One region of the Saccharopolyspora sp. NPDC003752 genome, then DNA from elsewhere that is predicted to be linked to it. Evidence: riboswitches for the same ligand, from Rfam matches in the RefSeq annotation. Region 1 holds a riboswitch; the other holds the start of a gene.
What was found. A riboswitch is a leader RNA that binds a small molecule or an ion and turns the genes downstream of it on or off. The one in region 1 is predicted to bind cobalamin.
Positions count from the first base shown of each region.

Region 2: linked by a shared signal. The riboswitch ahead of ACWEV3_RS27225 (putative cobaltochelatase) and the one ahead of ACWEV3_RS02860 (ribonucleoside-diphosphate reductase subunit alpha) in region 1 are both predicted to bind cobalamin.

Region 1 covers NZ_JBSGJZ010000001.1:593,667-599,354, reverse strand. Annotated here, with positions in the region: gene ACWEV3_RS02860 (ribonucleoside-diphosphate reductase subunit alpha) at 1-1,701, opposite strand, end outside; cobalamin riboswitch at 1,812-2,025, opposite strand; gene ACWEV3_RS02855 (glycoside hydrolase family 3 protein) at 2,143-4,512, shown strand; gene ACWEV3_RS02850 (ABC transporter substrate-binding protein) at 4,543-5,484, opposite strand; gene ACWEV3_RS02845 (alpha-ketoglutarate-dependent dioxygenase AlkB family protein) at 5,621-5,688, shown strand, end outside.
Region 2 covers NZ_JBSGJZ010000023.1:124,786-130,473, forward strand. Annotated here, with positions in the region: gene ACWEV3_RS27215 (YbaB/EbfC family nucleoid-associated protein) at 1-437, opposite strand, end outside; gene ACWEV3_RS27220 (GNAT family N-acetyltransferase) at 627-1,094, shown strand; cobalamin riboswitch at 1,313-1,484, shown strand; gene ACWEV3_RS27225 (putative cobaltochelatase) at 1,517-3,535, shown strand; gene ACWEV3_RS27230 (MFS transporter) at 3,698-4,873, opposite strand; gene ACWEV3_RS27235 (hypothetical protein) at 5,095-5,496, shown strand; gene ACWEV3_RS27240 (DUF3558 domain-containing protein) at 5,526-5,688, shown strand, end outside.

The DNA of each region.
Region 1 (5,688 bases):
GCCGCGGCTCCACAGCGAACCGTCGAAGGACTCGTAGCGGCCCCGCTCGGCCGCCAGCGCGCTCGACGCGGCGATGGCGTGGTAGCTGATCTGCTCCATGCTGCGGTCGGCGAACTCCACCGCCGCATCCGACGACACCGGGATGCGCTGCGCGAACAGCGCGTCCGCGAAGCCCATCAGCCCCAGCCCGACCGGCCGGTGCCGCAGGTTGGACCGGCGTGCCTCGGGGATCGTGTAGAAGTTGATGTCGATGACGTTGTCCAGCATCCGCACGGCGGTGCGGGTGGTGCGCTCCAGCTTCTCGGCATCGATGCCGTCGGCCGTGACGTGCCGGGCCAGGTTGATCGACCCGAGGTTGCACACCGCCACCTCGTCGGTGCTGGTGTTCAGGGTGATCTCGGTGCACAGGTTCGAGGAGTGCACGACGCCGTTGTGCTGCTGCGGCGAGCGCAGGTTGCACGGGTCCTTGAAGGTGATCCACGGGTGGCCGGTCTCGAAGAGCATGGTCAGCATCCGCCGCCACAGCTCCACCGCGCGGACCCGCTTGAACACCTTGATCTCACCGCGGTCGGCGGCCTGCTCGTAGGCGCGGTAGCGCTCGGCGAACGCCTTGCCGTAGAGGTCGTGCAGGTCAGCGGTCTCGTCCGGGGAGAACAGCGTCCACTGCTCGTCGGCTTCGACGCGGCGCAGGAACTCGTCGGGCACCCAGTTCGCGGTGTTCATGTCGTGGGTGCGGCGGCGGTCGTCGCCGGTGTTCTTGCGCAGGTCGAGGAATTCCTCGACGTCGACGTGCCAGGTCTCCAGGTACGCGCACACCGCGCCCTTGCGCTTGCCGCCCTGGTTGACCGCCACCGCGGTGTCGTTGGCGATCTTCAGGAACGGCACCACGCCCTGCGACTTCCCGTTGGTGCCGTTGATGTGGGCGCCGATGCCGCGCACCGGCGTCCAGTCGTTGCCCAGCCCGCCGGCGTACTTCGACAGCAGCGCGTTGTTGCTGATCGAGTGGAAGATGCCGGACAGGTCGTCGTCCACAGTGGTCAGGAAGCAGGACGACAGCTGCGGCCGGGTGGTGCCGGCGTTGAACAGCGTCGGCGTCGAGCACATGAAATCGAACGACGACAGCAGGTGGTAGAACTCGATGGCCCGCGCCTCGCGGTCGTCCTCGCGCAGCGCGAGACCCATCGCGACCCGCATGAAGAAGGCCTGCGGCAGCTCGAACCGGGTGCCGTCGTGGTGCAGGAAGTACCGGTCGTAGAGGGTCTGCAGCCCGAGGAAGCCGAAGGTCAGGTCGCGTTCCGCCACCAGCGCGCCGCCCAGCCGCGCCAGGTCGAAAGCGCCCAGTTCCGGGTCCAGCATCTCCAGCTCGATGCCGCGCCGCACGTAGTCGGCGAAGTACTCCGGGTAGTGGGCGCGCATCTCCTCCTGGTCGGCCTCCTGCGGCTCCCCCAGGTAGCTCAGCGCCTCGCGGCGCATCCGGTCCAGCAGCAACCGGGCGGTGACCTGCGAGTAGTTCGGTTCGGTCTCGATCAGCGTGCGCGCCGCCATGACCTGGGCCAGCGAGAGCTCGTCGTCGCTGATGCCGGTGTAGCCGGTGCGCCGCACCTCGTCGAGCACGGCTTCGGCGGACACGCCGGACAGCCCGGCGCAGGCTTGGTGGACCACAGTGGACACACGGGTCCAGTCGTTGAGTGTCGCCGTCACGGGCTTTCTCCCTCGCGAGCTCGGCGGACCACGACGGCGCGCGAGGAGACCCGCGGCGGCAGCCGCTGGTCGTCCGCGCAGACCCGCCCTCGAGGTCCCGGACAGCACGCTTCGCGCGTGCACCGGCGGCAGGTCTTCGGACTCACGGGCGGCCTAGTGGTCGTGGCTTCCCGGGCTGTTCGCCCAGTGCTCTACCCGCTGCCGTTCGGCAGCGGGGTCACGACTTTCGTTCCCGTTCACCGCTGCGGGGCAGTCTCGGATTCGCACCGGGTTCCCTCTTGCCTCACCGGACGCCTCCGGTGAACCACCAGCGATCAACACACTACATGTTGGGTTCGGGGGCGGCGCGCATGGGCAGATAGCGGCTTGGCGCGGTACCGGTCGACAGTCCGGGCGCGGTGGCCGAGACTGGGCGGCCGGGGGCTGGCGAAAGGGGACCCGGTGGACGAGGCGAAGCTTCGGTCGTTGCTCTCGGAGCTGACCGTGGCGGACAAGGCGCGGCTGCTGACCGGAGCCGACTTCTGGACCCTGCACCCGATGCCCCGGATCGGGCTGCGGTCGCTGGTGCTCTCCGACGGCCCGAACGGGGTGCGCGGCACGACCTGGGACGAGCGCGACACCTCGCTGCTGTTCCCGGTGGCGTCCGCGCTGGCGGCGACGTGGGACCGGGCGGCGGCGCGGACCGCGGGGGAGATGTTCGGCGACGAGGCGCGCCGCCGGGGCGTGCACGTGGTGCTGGCGCCGACCGTCAACGTGCACCGAAGTCCTTTCGGCGGAAGGCATTTCGAGAACTTCTCGGAGGATCCGCTGCTGATCGGCGAGATCGGCGCCGAGGTGGTGGCGGGCATCCAGTCGCGCGGGGTGGCCGCGACGCCGAAGCACTTCGTGGCCAACGACAGCGAGACCGAGCGGCTCAGCTACGACGCGATCGTCGACGAGCGGACGCTGCGCGACCTCTACCTCAAGCCGTTCGAGCGGATCATCGCGAAGGCGTCGCCGTGGGTGCTGATGGCCGCCTACAACTCGGTGAACGGCAGCACGATGACCGAGAATTCCGCGCTGGTGAACGACATCCTCAAGGGCGAGTGGGCGTGGGACGGCGTGCTCGTGTCCGACTGGTTCGCCACCCGCTCGCTCCAGGCGGCGGCGCTCGGCGGTCTCGACCTGGCGATGCCCGGGCCGAAAAGCCCCTGGAGCGACGGGAAACTCGCGAAGGCCGTGGAGCAGGGCGGAGTTCCCGAGTCGGTGCTCGACGACAAGGTCCTGCGCGTCCTGCGGCTGGCCGACCGCGTCGGCGCGTTCGAGGACTCCGAGCCTGGCGGTGGCGGTCCGCCGGAGGAGGCCCGGCCGGTCATCCGGCGGCTCGCAGCGCAGGGATTCGTGCTGCTGCGCAACGAGGTCGTGTCGGATGCGCCGCTGCTGCCGATCGACCCGAAGGTCGCCAAGGTCGCGGTGATCGGCGAGAACGCCACCATTCCGGCGGCGCAGGGCGGCGGTTCCTCGCACGTCAGCCCGCCGCACGTGGTGACTCCGCTGGACGGGCTGCGGGCGGCGTTGCCGGACGCGGATGTCGTGTACCAGCGCGGTGTCCGGCACCGGCGGCTGCTGGACGTGATCCCGGGTGCGGAGGTCGCCGATCCGGCGGGCGAGGGCAACGGCCTGCGCGTCGACTACCTCGGTGCCGACGGCGAGGTGCTCGAAAGCGAATTGCGCGGCACCGAGCGGCTGCTGTGGCTCGGCGGGCTGCCTGCCGGGACGAAGTCGTTGCGGCTGCGGGGGAATCTCCTGCTCGACGTCGGCGAGCACGTGTTCGGGGTGAACGGCACCGGCGGCTTCCGCGTCGAGCTCGCGGGCCGGGAGGTGCTGGCCGCGGACGTGGTGCGCGCGGACGGGATCGACGATCCGATGGGCGACATGCTGGAGCCGCCCGAGCAGCGGTTCAACGTGGTGATCGTGGAATCGGACCTGGACGACGCCGGCCGGGCCGCGCTCACCGTGGAGTTCACCCCGCAGAGCCTCGATGCGCTGGTGGCGGTCGGAATCGGGCACCGCGCACGGGAATGGGACGACGCCAGCGAACTCGCGGCGGCCCTCGCGGTCGCCAGGGACGCCGATGTCGCGGTGGTCGTGGTCGGCACCAACGACGAGGTCGAGACGGAGGGCCGCGACCGCGACTCGCTGGATCTGCCCGGCGCGCAGAACGAGCTGATCCGCAAGGTCGTGGCGGCGAATCCGAACACCGTCGTGGTGGTCAACGCCGGTTCGCCGGTGCTCATGCCGTGGGCCGCCGACGTGCCCGCGGTGCTGTGGACCTGGTTCGGCAGCCAGGAGTACGGGGACGCGCTGGCCGATGTGCTGCTGGGCGAGGCGGAGCCCGGCGGCCGGTTGCCGACGACGTTCCCCGCCGAGCTCGCCGACGTCCCGGTCCCGCTGCCAGGTGTGCAGCCGGTGGACGGCGAACTGCATTACACCGAGGGAACCGTGGTCGGCTACCGCGCGTACGAAGACCGGGGCGTGACACCGGCGTTCCACTTCGGACACGGGCTCGGGTACACGACCTGGCAGTACCTGGAGGCCGTCGCCGAAGGCGAGGGCGTGCGGGTCAAGCTGCGCAACACCGGCGACCGAGCGGGACGCGAGGTGGTGCAGGTGTACGCCGCGGAGCCGCTGCGGCTGGCGGGGTTCGCCGTCGCCGAGGCCGAGGCGGGAGCCGAGGTGTCGGTGGTGGTGGACGTCGAGCCCGGGGCGGGCGAGCTGCGCGTCGGGCGCAGCGCCGGCGATCTGCGGCTCGGCGCAGCGAAGAGCCCGTGAGTCCGGTGGACCCATGGGCTCTTCTCCGGGTCACTGCTGGGCGAAGGCCTTCTGCAGGTCGTCCAGGACCAGGTTGGCGGCGATCGGGCCGAGGCCGAGGTACCAGGTGTCGTCCTGGACCTCGATGGCCTTGCCGTTCTTCACGGCGTTGAGGGTCGTCCACTGCACCGAGTCGACCACGCCGGTCATCTGCTGCTTGGCGCTTTCGCCGTAGGCGGCGTAGAACAGCTGGTCGCCGTCGGCCTGGGAGATCTGCTCGCGGCTGATCTTGGTGTGGGTCTGCTCGATCTGCTGGTTGTCGGGGCGGCCGAAACCCGCGTCGGCCAGGATCGTGCCGATGAAGGAGCCCTTGCCGTACAGGCGGATGTCTCCGGGGATGAACCGCAGCATGCTGACCTTGCGGGCGGCCGGGTCGCCGACCTGCTTGCCGATGTCGGCGGCGCGCTGCTGATAGGCGTCGAGGATCCGCTGCGCCTCGTCCTTCTTGCCCAGCGCTTCGGCGTCGAGCAGGAAGTTCTGCTTCCAGGTCTTGCCGACGGTCTCGGCGAACACGGTCGGCGCGATCCTGCTCAGCGCCTCGTAGTTCTGGTCGTCGCGGACCTTGCTGGAGAGGATCAGGTCCGGCTGGAGCGCCGTGATCTTCTCCAGGTTGGGGGAGCCGATGGTGCCGACGATCTCGATGTCACCGGCCTTCTCGGCGAGGTACGGCTGCAGCGTCTTGTTGGCGTCCGGCAGCACGGTTCCGATCGGCTTGACCCCCAGCGCCAGCACCGCGTCGAGTTCTCCGGTGTCCAGCACGACCACCCGCTTCGGGGTGCCGGTGATCTTGGTCTGGCCCTTGGCGTGAGTGACGATCCGCTCGGTGCCTTGGGGCGCGGGGGACTGCTCGGGGGTCGACGTGCCGCACGCCGCGGCGGTGCCGAGCGCGAGCACGGCGGTGATGACCGCGAGCAGTCGACGAGGACGGAACATGGTGCTCCCTGCCTGTCCGGTTGGCTCCAAAAGTTTGGCAAGCCTAACCTGAACGGAGTAGTGAAACCAGCATTGAGAGCGTTCTCACGCGGAGATCGCCGAGCTGCGATGATCTTGGCGTGGTAGAGGGGCGGATGTGGATTCGTTGATCCCGCGCGAGCGGGCCGAGATCGCCCCGGGCGCGGTGCACGTGCCCGACTGGCT
Region 2 (5,688 bases), on a different contig from region 1:
TCGTCCTCGAAGTCTTCGTCGTCGGGCGGCCGGTGCTCCGCGCCGGCCTCGGCCTCGGGATCGGGGAAGCGCTCGCGGTAGGCCGACACGACCGCGTTGACGGTCTCGGTGTCGTCGCCGACCGTGGCCGACATGACCTCGGCCACCTGGTCCCGGATGCCCGCCTGCGCCTGCCGCATGGTCGTCAGCACCGACTCCGCCAGACCCGCGCCGGACATCCGGCGCGCGTCGTCGGTGATCTGCAGGTCGGTGACCGCGCCGGCGCTGTCGACCGTCACCCGCACCACGCCGTCGCGGGACTCCGCGGTGGCCTTGACCGCCGTCACCTGCTGCTGCATCTGCTGGTAGCGGTCGGCCTTCGCCTGGATGCCGTCGGCCCAGCGCCTGATCTCCTCCTCGGTTCGCGCGCCGTCGACGCCGAACACCGGTTCGCTCACGAATCCCCCATGGCCGCTCGGCTCCCGATCTCGCGCAGGCTAACCGCGGTCTCGGCGGCGGGTCAGCGATTCGGCGCGAAACTGGCCCGATCAGAGCAGCGCCCGCCCGCCGGCGGCCGGAGTGGCGTTGACTACTCCCGGTGCTGGTGGATGCGGGTATTGAGACCTCGCTGTGATATCCAGGTAAGGGTGACCCTCCAGCCGCTCGCGACCGCCGTCCACCGCGCCTACACCGCGGACCTGGACGCCGAGGACTTCTACCGGATGCTGCGCCTGCGCGTCGACGTGTTCGTCGTCGAACAGGAATGCCCCTACCCGGAGCTGGACGGTCGGGACCTGGAGGAGACCACCCGCCACTTCTGGATCGACTCCGCCGACGGCTACGTGCTCGGCTACCTGCGGCTGCTGGAAGACCCCGACGGCACCTTCCGCATCGGCCGGGTCTGCACCGCCAAGAGCGCGCGCGGGCTGGGGCTGGCGCGCAAGCTGATGCGCGCCGCGGTCGCCGAGGTGCAGCACACGCCTGCCGTGCTCGCCGCCCAGACCTACGCCAAGGAGTTCTACCGCTCCTTCGGCTTCGTCGAGGACGGCGAGGAATACCTCGAGGACGGCATCCCGCACGTCGACATGCGCCGGGAGCCCCGCCGGCGGGCGTGACCGGTGCCACTCGGGACTTGGTGGTGATCGTCGCCGGGGGCCGTGAGCGTTTTGTGTCGCTATGGCAGCACAAAATGCTCACGGCACCTCGCCGGCCCCGTCGACGGGCTGCACGCCGCCCGCCGGTGACAGTCCCCCGCGGACCCCGGCCGCAGTGGTGCTGGTCTCGTCGTCGCCGCGGTCGGTTGGTCCGCCGGGCCGGTTCTGCGACGATGCACCTTGATCCGAATGCAAGGGGTGCGCCAGGAAACCGGTGGGAATCCGGCACGGTCGGCGCCACTGTGACCGGGGAGCGGCCCTCCCCCGCGAGCCACCGGGGCGACCTGGGAAGGCCGGAGGGGCGCGGTGATCCGGGAGTCAGGACACTGCCGCCCCTTGTTCCCGCCACCGGGGCGTCCGAACCCCGAGGAAGGAACACCGGCATGACCGCTGCCCCGCGCTTCCCCTTCTCCGCCGTCGTCGGCCACGACGACCTCCGGCTGGCGCTGCTGCTCAACGCCGTGCACCCGGCCATCGGCGGCGTGCTCGTCCGAGGGGAGAAGGGCACGGCGAAGTCGACCGTGGTGCGTGCGCTGGCGTCGCTGCTGCCGCCGCTCGACGTGATCACCGGCTGCCGCTTCGGCTGCGCCCCGCAGGCCGCCGACCCGCAGTGCCCGGACGGCCCGCACGGCTCCGAAGCCGCGCAACGACCCGCCCAGCTCGTCGAACTCCCCGTCGGCGCCACCGAAGACCGGTTGATCGGCTCGCTCGACCTGGAACGCGCCCTGACCGAAGGGGTCCGCGCCTTCCAGCCCGGCCTGCTCGCCGCCGCGCACCGGGGCGTGCTCTACGTCGACGAGGTGAACCTGCTGCACGACCACCTCGTGGACCTCCTGCTGGACGCCGCGGCGATGGGCCGCGCGCACGTCGAGCGGGAAGGCGTTTCGGTCTCGCACGCGGCGTCGTTCCTGCTGGTGGGCACCATGAACCCGGAGGAGGGCGAGCTGCGCCCGCAGCTGCTCGACCGGTTCGGCCTCACCGTGCACGTCGCCGCGTCGCGGGACGTGGCGACCCGGACCGAGGTGGTGCGCCGCCGCTTGGCGTTCGAAGCCGACCCGGCCGGGTTCGCCGCGAGGTGGGCCGGTGCCGACGCCGAACTGGCCGAGCGGATCGCCGCCGCCCGCGCCCGGGTGGACTCGGTGGACCTCCCGGACGCCGAGCTGCGCCGGATCTCCGCGCTGTGCGCGTCCTTCGACGTCGACGGCATGCGAGCCGACCTCGTGCTGGCGCGCACCGCCACCGCGCACGCGGCCTGGCGCGGCGCCGAGGCGGTCGCCGAGGAGGACGTCGAGGCGGCGGCCCGGCTCGCGCTGCCGCACCGGCGCCGCCGCGACCCGTTCGACGAGCCCGGCATCGACGAGGACCAGCTCCAACAGGCCCTGTCCGAGGCGGCGGAGCACGCCGACGACGGCGACGACGAACCGCCGGAAGGCCCGGACGGCGGCGGTCAGCCGCCGGAAGGGCCCGAAGGACCCACCGGGCCGGACGGCGGAGCCGACGGCTCGGAGGAGCGCAGCGACGACCGGGCGCCCGCGGAGCGGCCGCCGCCGGCGCCGGCGCCGGCTTTTCAGGCGCGGCTGCTGGAGGTGCCCTGGCTCGGCGACGGCGCGCCGGGGCGGCGGTCGCGGTCCCGGGCGCGGAGCGGCCGGACGACGCGGGCATCCACTGTGGAGGGTCACGGCATCCACCTGGCGGCCACGCTGGCCGCCGCGGCGCCGCACCAGGTCGCGCGCGGGCGCAGCGGCCCCGGGCTGGTGCTGCGCGGCGACGACCTGCGGCGCGCCATCCGGGAGGGGCGCGAGGGGAACCTGGTGCTGTTCGCGGTGGACGCGTCGGGATCGATGGCCGCCCGGGAACGGATGTCGGCGGTCAGCGGCGCCGTCCTGTCGCTGCTGCGGGACGCCTACCAGCGGCGCGACAAGGTCGGCGTGGTGACCTTCCGCGGCGACTCGGCGGAACTCGCGTTGCCGCCGACGTCCTCTGTGGACATCGCGGCCGCGCGGATGCGGAGGCTGCGCACGGGTGGCCGCACGCCGCTGGCTGACGGGTTGTTGCGCGTGCACCGGGTGGTGCAGACCGAACGGATGCGGGACCCGCAACGGCGCGCCCTGGTCGTGCTGCTGACCGACGGAAAGGCCACCGTGCCGCTGGATTCCGGGCTCACCGGGCGGATTCGCACGCAGCAGGCCGTCGATGACGCGCTGCGCTCGGCGGGCCTGCTCGCCGAGGCGGGCGTCGCGTCCGTCGTGGTGGACTGCGAGAACGGACCGGTCCGGCTCGGCCTGGCCGGTCGGCTCGGGGCCGCGCTGGGCGGCCCCTGCCTGCGGCTGGAGGAGCTGTCCGCGGACAACGTGGCCGGCGTCGTCCGCGCGGTCCGGGACGAGCGCCCTCACGCCGCTTGATCTCGTTTTGATTACGAGATCCGACGTTCCGTCTTCTGGCCCACCCGACCGATTGGTACGGTGACGCCGTCCACCTGACCCCCAGGGGTGGACCCGCAAGATGCCCCCGCGCTCCCGGTAACCCCCAGGCCGGTCGAGTGCGGGGGCTCTTTTAATCGCCCCTCACGCCGCCCGGTCGCCGACCGAGGGCGCGACGACGCGTGTCTGGTAGCGGTGGCGGCAGGCGGCAGCGACGATCAGCAGCGGAACCGCCGTGGCGGCGGCGATCCCGAAGATCAAGCCGTACGAGCCGCGCTCCGCGAAATGCCCGGCCGCCGCCGATGCGGCCGCGCTGCCCAGGAACAACGCCGACGCGAACAGCGCCACGGCGGTGCCCCTGGCCTCCGGGGCCACCGAGGTCACCCAGGTCTGCAACGACGAGTGCATGAACGACCAACCGCCGCCGAGCAGCAAGGCCGTGATCACCACGGTCGCGATGCTCGCGGTGGCGGTCACGACCAGGTAGCCGACGAACATCGACGCGCCGCCGGTCGCGATCAGCTGCCAGACCGCCAAGCGCCGCCCCAGCACCTTCACCAGCCGGGAGAACACCCACACGCCGACGCCGTACGCGGCGGTGGCGAGCCCGGCCACCGCGACGTCCACGCCCCCGTGGACCAGCGCCGACGCCAGGAACGTCATGGTGCCCAGCAGCACCGCGCCCTCGACGAACACCAACCCGAAGACCAGCAGCGCCCAACGATTCGTCAGCACCGCCATCAGGTGGCTGCGCACGCCCTGGGCCTGAGCGCGCTCCGGCTCCGGCAGCTTGCGGAGCAGGACGACGCACACCGCCGCGCAGACGGCGGGTAGCGCGAAAACCGCGCGCCAGTCGAGAAAACCGGCCAGCAGCCCGCCGACGGCGGTCGCCAGCGCCGTGCCCATCGCCGATGCCGCCATCAGATCGGAAAGCGCGCCCTGCCGGTGCTCCTGCGGCACGGTATCGCCGACGTAGGTCAGCGACGCGGGAACGACGGCCCCCATGCACGCGCCGGTGACCACGCGCGCCACGACCAGCGCGGTCAGGTTCGGCGCCAGTGCGGAAACCACCCCGCCCGCCGCGGCGGCGAGCATCGTGCCGCGCATGACCGGCAGCCGGCCGAAGCGGTCCGACAGCAAACCCCACAGCGGCTGGGAGAGGCCGTAGGCGAGGAAGTAGCCGCTGGCGACGGCGACCGCCGCGGCCAGCGGCTCTTCCATCGCCAGCGCGATCAGCAGCAGCATCGGGGTGACCGCGAAGCGGTCGAAGTTGGAGATCAGCGCGGCGAAGGACAGCACCAGCGGCGGCCTGGTCGGCATCGGGCGACTCCTCGCTGACTGGGACGACCGTCCATGATCGTCGCCTGCACCGTTCCAGAACCCCGTGAGCTCGGCCACCATCGAATCGGTGCCATTGGGCCATTGGGGTTGATCAAGCGGGTGAGGTATTGCGGATTTGTCTCGTATCGGCGTTCGCGCGCGGGATGCGGTGCTAGGTTCGGCCGCGCTGCGGGGAAAGACGATTCTTCTGGGGAGAAGCGATGACGGGGTCGATTGGATCGGCGGCGGCCGGGCTCGCCGCGACGGACGACGCCATGCAGGGCATCATCAGCGCGGCCAACAGCGGCGGCTTCCAGGTCACGCCGGAGGCAGGCGACGAGCTGATCAGGATTTTCCAGGAGTTCGATGGCGGCGCGCTGTCGGAGATGCGGCGTGATTTGTTCCAATTGAAGCAGCGCACACCGTTGGGGGATAGTCCAGCGGGTCGAGTTATGACCGACTTCAACGAAGCGGTCGCAGCAGGTGATGATGGTCGCTCGTATGAAGAGCTCATCCTGCAGATGCAGGAGCGCGTGCCGCAAGTGATCGAGGCGATCAAGAAGGGCATTCAGCTCTACCGGGAAGTCGACGAAGGCAACGCCAACTACGGCGTGCAGGTGTGAGAACGGGGATTGTTCAGGTGCGTAGGTTGGTGTCGAGTCCTGTCGTTGTGGGCGCGTTTGCACTTCTACTTGGGGTCGCAGGTTGTGGGACCCCGGGGAATGGCGGAACCAACACGGACTCTAGCGAGAGCGGAAAGGCCACGGCGTCGACGAGCGCCGAGGCGGCGAAGGTTGATCCGTGTAAGTTACTGA